DNA from 2 places in the Micromonospora sp. CNZ285 genome. Region 2 is predicted to be linked to the other one. Evidence: riboswitches for the same ligand, from Rfam matches in the RefSeq annotation. Region 2 holds a riboswitch; the other holds the start of a gene.
The links. Region 2 has a riboswitch for cyclic di-AMP ahead of CLT75_RS08700 (LysM peptidoglycan-binding domain-containing protein). Riboswitches for the same ligand answer to the same signal wherever they lie in the genome.
Positions count from the first base shown of each region.

Region 1: linked by a shared signal. The riboswitch ahead of CLT75_RS02005 (C39 family peptidase) and the one ahead of CLT75_RS08700 (LysM peptidoglycan-binding domain-containing protein) in region 2 are both predicted to bind cyclic di-AMP.

Region 1 is NZ_SPQD01000001.1:419,317-422,493, reverse strand. It holds gene CLT75_RS02015 (CDP-glycerol glycerophosphotransferase family protein) at 1-45, shown strand, start outside; gene CLT75_RS02010 (alpha/beta fold hydrolase) at 84-830, opposite strand; gene CLT75_RS02005 (C39 family peptidase) at 1,102-1,956, opposite strand; cyclic di-AMP (ydaO/yuaA leader) riboswitch at 2,148-2,290, opposite strand; gene CLT75_RS02000 (hypothetical protein) at 2,599-3,177, opposite strand, start outside.
Region 2 is NZ_SPQD01000001.1:1,883,219-1,886,395, reverse strand. It holds gene CLT75_RS08710 (winged helix-turn-helix transcriptional regulator) at 1-45, opposite strand, end outside; gene CLT75_RS08705 (LLM class flavin-dependent oxidoreductase) at 92-1,654, opposite strand; cyclic di-AMP (ydaO/yuaA leader) riboswitch at 1,826-1,971, shown strand; gene CLT75_RS08700 (LysM peptidoglycan-binding domain-containing protein) at 1,970-2,614, shown strand; gene CLT75_RS08695 (YbaB/EbfC family nucleoid-associated protein) at 2,800-3,177, shown strand, end outside.

The sequences.
Region 1 (3,177 bases), 1.5 Mb from region 2:
CTGGAACCCGACTGGGCGGTCCCGGGGCCGCGCGCGGCCGGCTAGAGACGCGAGCCGGCCCGTCGCGGGCCGGCTCACCCCGCTCAGAGGTACGGGTCGAGCAGGGCGAGCACCGCCTCCGGATCCTCCACGTGCGCGTTGTGGCCCAGCCCGGGCAGCGTCGCCACCGGCACGCCCAGTTCCTTGAGCTGCGCGTCGGTCACCATCGGGTCCAGCTCGCCCCGGGCCAGCAGCACCGGCACATCGGTGGCGGCCAGCAGCGCCGGCAGCCGTGGCTCCCCCACCGCGAACGCGGCCGGGTCCATGGCGAGCCGCCAGCGGCCGTCCTCCCGCCGCAGTCCCGCCTCCACCACCGGATGGTCCGGGGCGAACAGCCCGGCGAGCCCGGACACGCGCAGGTAGCGCCGGGCGGCCTCGTCCCGGGTGGCGAACCAGGTGACCGGCCGGCCGGCCAGCTCCGCCGACTTCGCCAGTTCGGCCGGGGACCAGACCGCCTTGATGCCGAGCCCCACCACCGCGTCGACCGGAAGCCCGCGCTGCCGGGCCGCGAGCGCCAGCGCCACCACCCCGCCGAGCGAGTGCCCGAGCAGCACCAGCCGGTCGTCGGGGCCGAGCCGGACCGGGCCGAGCCCGTCGACGACGCGCTGGGCCAGAGCCTCGAACGAGTAGCCGTCGAGCGGCGGCGACCAGCCGTGACCGGCGAGGTCGGGGGCGAGCCAGCGGCCGGGCCAGCGGCGCTCCAGCAGCGGCGCCCAGGGCAGCCACACCTCGCCGGTGGCACCCATGCCGTGCAGGAGAATCAGGTGCCGCGTCCCCGTCGCATCGCCCATTGGCGCAGTCTGCCACCGCCCGCCCCGGACACGCGAGACCGAACCCGCCGACCCGCCCCCCGCCCCGCCCTCACCGTCGATCTTGGAGTTGTGGCACCTTCCATACCGGGCGAGCCGGGCATACTGGGCGCCACAAGTCCAAGATCGGCGCGCCAGGGCCGGGTGAGGGCCGCGCCAGGCCGGGCGGGGCGAGGGCGGGGCGGGGACGGGGCGGGGACGGGGAAGGCCGGCCCCCCGGGGTGGGGTGCCGGCCTTCGGGTGTGCGGGACGGTCAGGCGGAGTAGCCGCGGCTGGCGATCCAGTGCGCCAGGTCGATCGTGGTGACCCAGTACGACGGCAGCGACGGGTCGGCCGAGTCGGCGATCCGCACGGTCCGGCCGTCGTCCTTGTAGCCGACCACCGCGACGTAGTGGCCGCCCGGGAACGAGTGCCAGCCGCCGTTGGTGTCGGTGGCGGTACCGGCGACGTTCGCGACGACCCCGCGGCCGTTGCTGATCGCCTCGACCACGTCGGCCTGGAGACGGTCCATCTGGGCCGGGGTGGCCGAGCCGGGAATCATGCGGGTCCGGTACGGGTTGCCCTTGACCTGCTGGTTGAGCACACGGGTGGTGTCCTCGGCCGAGTTGGTGCCCATCTCGGTGGTGCCGAGAGGACCGGCGAGCGCGTCCTGGCTGCGCTCGATGCCGGCGGCGCTGAGCGCGTTGCGCACGGCGGCCGGGCCGCAGTAGAAGTAGTTGATCTGCGCCTGGTAGTCGTAGTCGAGCGACTTGCTCGACGGCGGCTTCGGCTTGGCCTTGGGCGTGGTGTCCGGGTCGGCAGCGGCCTTCGCGGACGGGGAGGCGCTCGGCGACGCGCTGGGCGAGGCGGAGGCGCTGGACGACGCCTGCGGCACGGCGATGCGGGCCTCGCTGCGGCTGGCGGGCTGCTCGCCGAGGCGGGCGGCGCCGAGGTCGGCGACCGCGGCGGTGTTCTCCTGGACCGGGGCGTCGTCACCGGCGGTGGCGACGGTTCCGGCGCCGGCGGCCAGCACGAGCGCGGCGGCCGATCCGGCGATGATCTGGTACGGGCGTTCGGTGACGATCCGTCGCAGCTGACGCTTCAGGTGGTGCTTCACGAAATCCTCCACGGGGCGTGAGCGGCACACGCCGGCCCGGCACGCGGAGGAACTCACACGTGCTGGCGGGGCCGGGTGGCCGGGGGATCGGGAACGCCCGTGATGCCGGGCGCCCAGGGGGCGGTTGCCGGTCGCGCGTCAGGCGCGCGCGGTCACCGCTTCGCCGTGGAGGCGGGGGACGATCGAGGGGTGGGCACGAGGGGTACTCCTTCCGTGGCCGCCGACCGGGTTAGCTGACGGATTCGGGCGGGAAGTACGCCCTACCGCGGGCCGTGGGCTCGCGGATTCACCCCGATGGTGCTCATGGGTCCCCGGTTCGTGGAACACGATTAGGCGGGTCGGTGCGGCGTCGCCGTCGGCGATCGATTACCGCATCGGACGCGCCGACACTACCGGTGGGTATGTCCCCTGCCAAGCGCTCCCACCTGCGTAAACGTGATCCGCGGTAACGGATTTCGGAACACCCGGTTACTGACTTCGCTCAATGGGACAAGCAGTTTCGACGGCGCCCGGCGGCGGAAAGCGGACAGACGGCGAGCACCCGGCCGGCAATCGCGGTACTCGATGACCCGTTTTGCGCCCGGCGCCCGTTTCGGCGGCCCGGGTGACCGGGCTCACCACGGTCCGGGTAACGATTCGGTCGAGACGGCCGTCTCAGCCGACCCGTGCCGGGCGCCAGCGGGCGTTACGGACCGTCGCGGGCACCGGCACGGCGCTCGCCGTCGCGCTCCGGTACTCCGGGGCGGGCCGCAGCGCGGCAGTGGCGGCGTAGGCCTCGGCGGCGAGCGTCCGGGCGGCCTCGGCGGCCAGTTCCGCGCCCCGCCAGGCCGACCGCTCCCGCGCGGCGGCGCTCTCCCATCCGGCCCGGCGCCCGTCCCGGACGGTGCGGGCCAGCACGATCTCCTGCTCGGCGGGGTGCCGGCGCGGATCCCACCCGTTGCGGCGGGCCAGCACGTCGGCGAGCTGACGGGCGGTCAGGTCGCCCCGCCAGTGCGCCGTCATGGCGGCGTGGTGCAGCCAGCGCTCCCGGGCCGCGTACTCGGCGGGGGTACGCGGCGTGCGCGGGGCGGGCAGCGCGGCGGCGCCGGCGAGGCGGCGGGCGGCGGCGTCCGCCTCGTCGTACGCGGTCCAGGCCCGGTCCGCCTCGTCCTGCGCGGCCAGCCACCGCTCCCGGCGACGACGGGCCGTCTGGGCGGCCCCGGCGGCGGCCACCGCGACCTCCTCGGCGTACCG
Region 2 (3,177 bases):
GTTGGCGGTGGACCAGGAGTCACGCTGCGCGAGGAGGTCCGTCATGGCGTCGACGGTACCCCCTGGCTTAGGAAAGCAAAAGTCAGCTACCTCACAGCTGGCCGGGGAAGAATCCGTGCCGGGCCAGCGGCTCGACGATCTGGTGCTCCTCGTACGACAGGTGCGACAGCAGCGTGTCGGTGAGCAGGTCCACCGCCTCCTGGAGTCCGGTGAAGTCGCCGGGCCGGCGGACCAGCTCCACGAGCGCCCGGTCGACGCTCTCCACCACGCCGTGGATCACCACGTGCTCCTCCTCCAGGCGGTCCAGCACGGCCGCCAGCCCGGCCTCGGAGCGGCGCAGGTGCGGGAAGATCGAGGCGTCCTCCAGCCCGTGGTGCTGGGTGACCATCGTGCAGTACGCCGCGCAGTACGCCCCGAGCGTCCAGTTGTTCTGCCGCATGGTCATCTCGTTCAGCGCGGCCCGCGCCCGGCCCGGCGAGACACTGCCCTGCTTGACCTGTTCCAGCAGGTCGCGCACCTGGGCCAGTTCCTGGCGCAGGTGGTCGTGCACGTCCACCAGGTGCTGCCCGGCGGCCTGTCCCCGGGCCGGGTAGACGTGCCCGGCCGGCGGCGGCGGGGCGCTCGGGCGGGTGGACTCGTCCCAGGGGCGGCGCGCGCTGAGGCGTACCCCCGGGTCGGGGGTGGGGGTGACGCCGAGCGTGCTCGGGCCGCCGGCGGCGGCCTGCGCGTCGGTGGCCGTGCGGGTTCCGCCGGCGGGCGTGGCGCGTTCGGCGGCGACCAGCTCCCGCACGGCGGGCGCGACCTCCTGGCCGAAGATCTGGATCGCGCGCGGCTCGTCGCTGCCGAGGATGAACGTGGTGATGCCGTGCTCCAGCGTGAGCCCGGCCAGCTCCTCCACCCACTGCTCCGGCGGCCCGGCCAGGAAGCCGGCCGACGAGCGGGCGAACGTGCCGGTCACGTTGAGCATGCGGCGGATCGCGGCCGGGTCGCGCCCGGCGGCCCGGGCGCCCTCGTCGACGAGCGCGTTCAGGGCGGGCAGCTCGTCGGGGCCCTTCGGCAGGTACGACAGGGAGGGCAGCCAGCCGTCCGCCGCGCGGCCGACCAGGCGCAGCATGCGCGGCTTGTACGCGCCGACCCAGATGCCGACCGGATGCGCGGGCGCCGGACCGCGCTTGGCGCCGACCACCCGGTAGTGCTCGCCGTCGACGCGGATCATGCCGCGGCGGTCGGTGTCCCAGACCTCGCGGATCACCCGGATCGCCTCGTCGAGGGCCTCAACGGCGGCGCCGGGGGACAGGCGTCGCCCGCCCGCCGCCTCGATCGCGTCCCAGAACGCGCCCGCGCCGAGCCCCAGCTCGACCCGGCCGCCGGTGAGCAGGTCCAGGCTGGCGACGCTGCGGGCCAGCACCACCGGCTGGCGCAACGGCAGGTTGAGGACGTTTCCGGCCAGGCGGATACGTTCGGTCGCGGCGGCCACGTAGGACATCAGCGTCCAGGTGTCCAGGAAGCCCGGCTGGTAGGGATGGTCCTGGAACGTGACCAGGTCCAGCCCGACCTGCTCGCACAGCCGGGCCAGCGCCACCACCTGGTCGGGCTGCCCGGCGGCGGGGGTGATGAAGCCGCCGAAGGTCAGCTCGTGTCCGTGATCGGTCATCCGTCAAGCCCTCCCGTGATCTTGCCTGGCCCTGCCACCGTAGCGCCGCCGCCGGTCGCCCGGCCGGGTGAAGAGCGTCACAAGAAGTGGACGATCGTCGCAAAACGCTCCTAGCGTCGGTTCCGTTCGCAGACGCGGACACCGCGGGCCGGAAACGCCAAATCCCGCCGCCGGCCCCGGTAACCGAACCTCGTGCGGGAGCGGGGGAACCACACGTTCCACGGTGCATCGTCACCTCGGGGTGAAGCCGCCACCGGCGGCCGGGCTCCTCGGCCCGAACCCGACAGCTCACCTCGTCGGCGTGGAGGAATCCACATGGCAACTGAATACTCAGCCCGAAGCCGCCGCACCGCTCTCGGAGCGGTCCTGGCCGGCGCCGCCGTCGGCGCCGCGACCCTGTTCGGCCCGGCCGCTCCGGCCAGCGCGGGCGTCAACTGGGACGCGGTCGCGCGCTGCGAGTCCGGCGGCAACTGGAAGATCAACACCGGTAACGGCTACTACGGCGGGCTCCAGTTCTCCCGCGCCACCTGGAACGGCTACGGCGGCCAGAAGTACGCCGCGCGCGCCGACCTGGCCAGCCGGTCCGAGCAGATCGCCGTCGCGGAGAAGGTGCTGCGCGGCCAGGGCATCGGCGCCTGGCCGGTCTGCGGCAAGAAGGGCGGCTCGGCGAGCGCGGCGACCCGGTCCGAGCGGGCCACCACGAAGGCGGCACCGAGGAAGGCGGCGCCGAAGCGGGCCGCCGCGACGAAGGCCGCGCCGGAACGCGCCACGACGAAGGCGGCGCCGCGGCCGTCGTCCGGCGCCGGGACGTACGTGGTCCGGCGCGGGGACACGCTGTCGGAGATCGCCGTGGCGCAGCGCGTCGACGGCGGCTGGCGTGCCCTGCACGAGCGCAACCGCGCCGTGGTCGGCGCCGACCCGGGCCTGATCTTCCCCGGTCAGCAGCTTCGCCTGCGCTGACCTCGTCCGAGCGCCCGGCCGGTTCGCCCCGGCCGGGCGCTCGTCCGTCCGCGACACGCCGCGTGGCCGGTGTCCGGCCTGCTCGCGGCGCCGGGACGCGACCCGGACCGGGCGGTGACGGCGATTCGTCGGAGCCGGTTGCTAGGGTCACGCATGCTCGGCTAAGACGTGAAGAAAGCGCGGATATGACCAACGACCCGTTCTCGGCGGCCGCGAGCATCGACGAGCTGCTGACCCGCACGCAGCAGGCGCTCACCGCGATGCGCTCCCGGGCCTCGGCGCACGCCGACGGCGAGCCGGGCGATCTGCTGCTCGCCGAGGGCACGGCAGCCGGCGGCCGGGTCCGCGCGGTCGCCGTCCAGGGTGGCCGGCTCGATTCCGTGACGATCGACCCGGAGCTGGCCGGCGAGCCCCTCGACGTCCTCTGCGGACACCTCGTGACCGCCGCCAACGCCGCGTTGTCCGAGCTGGACGACCGGGTCAGCGCGTCGGCGCGCGCCGACGCCGACGCGCTCGCCGCCCGGCTCGGCAGCATGGGCGACCAGGCCGAGCTGTTCGGCCGC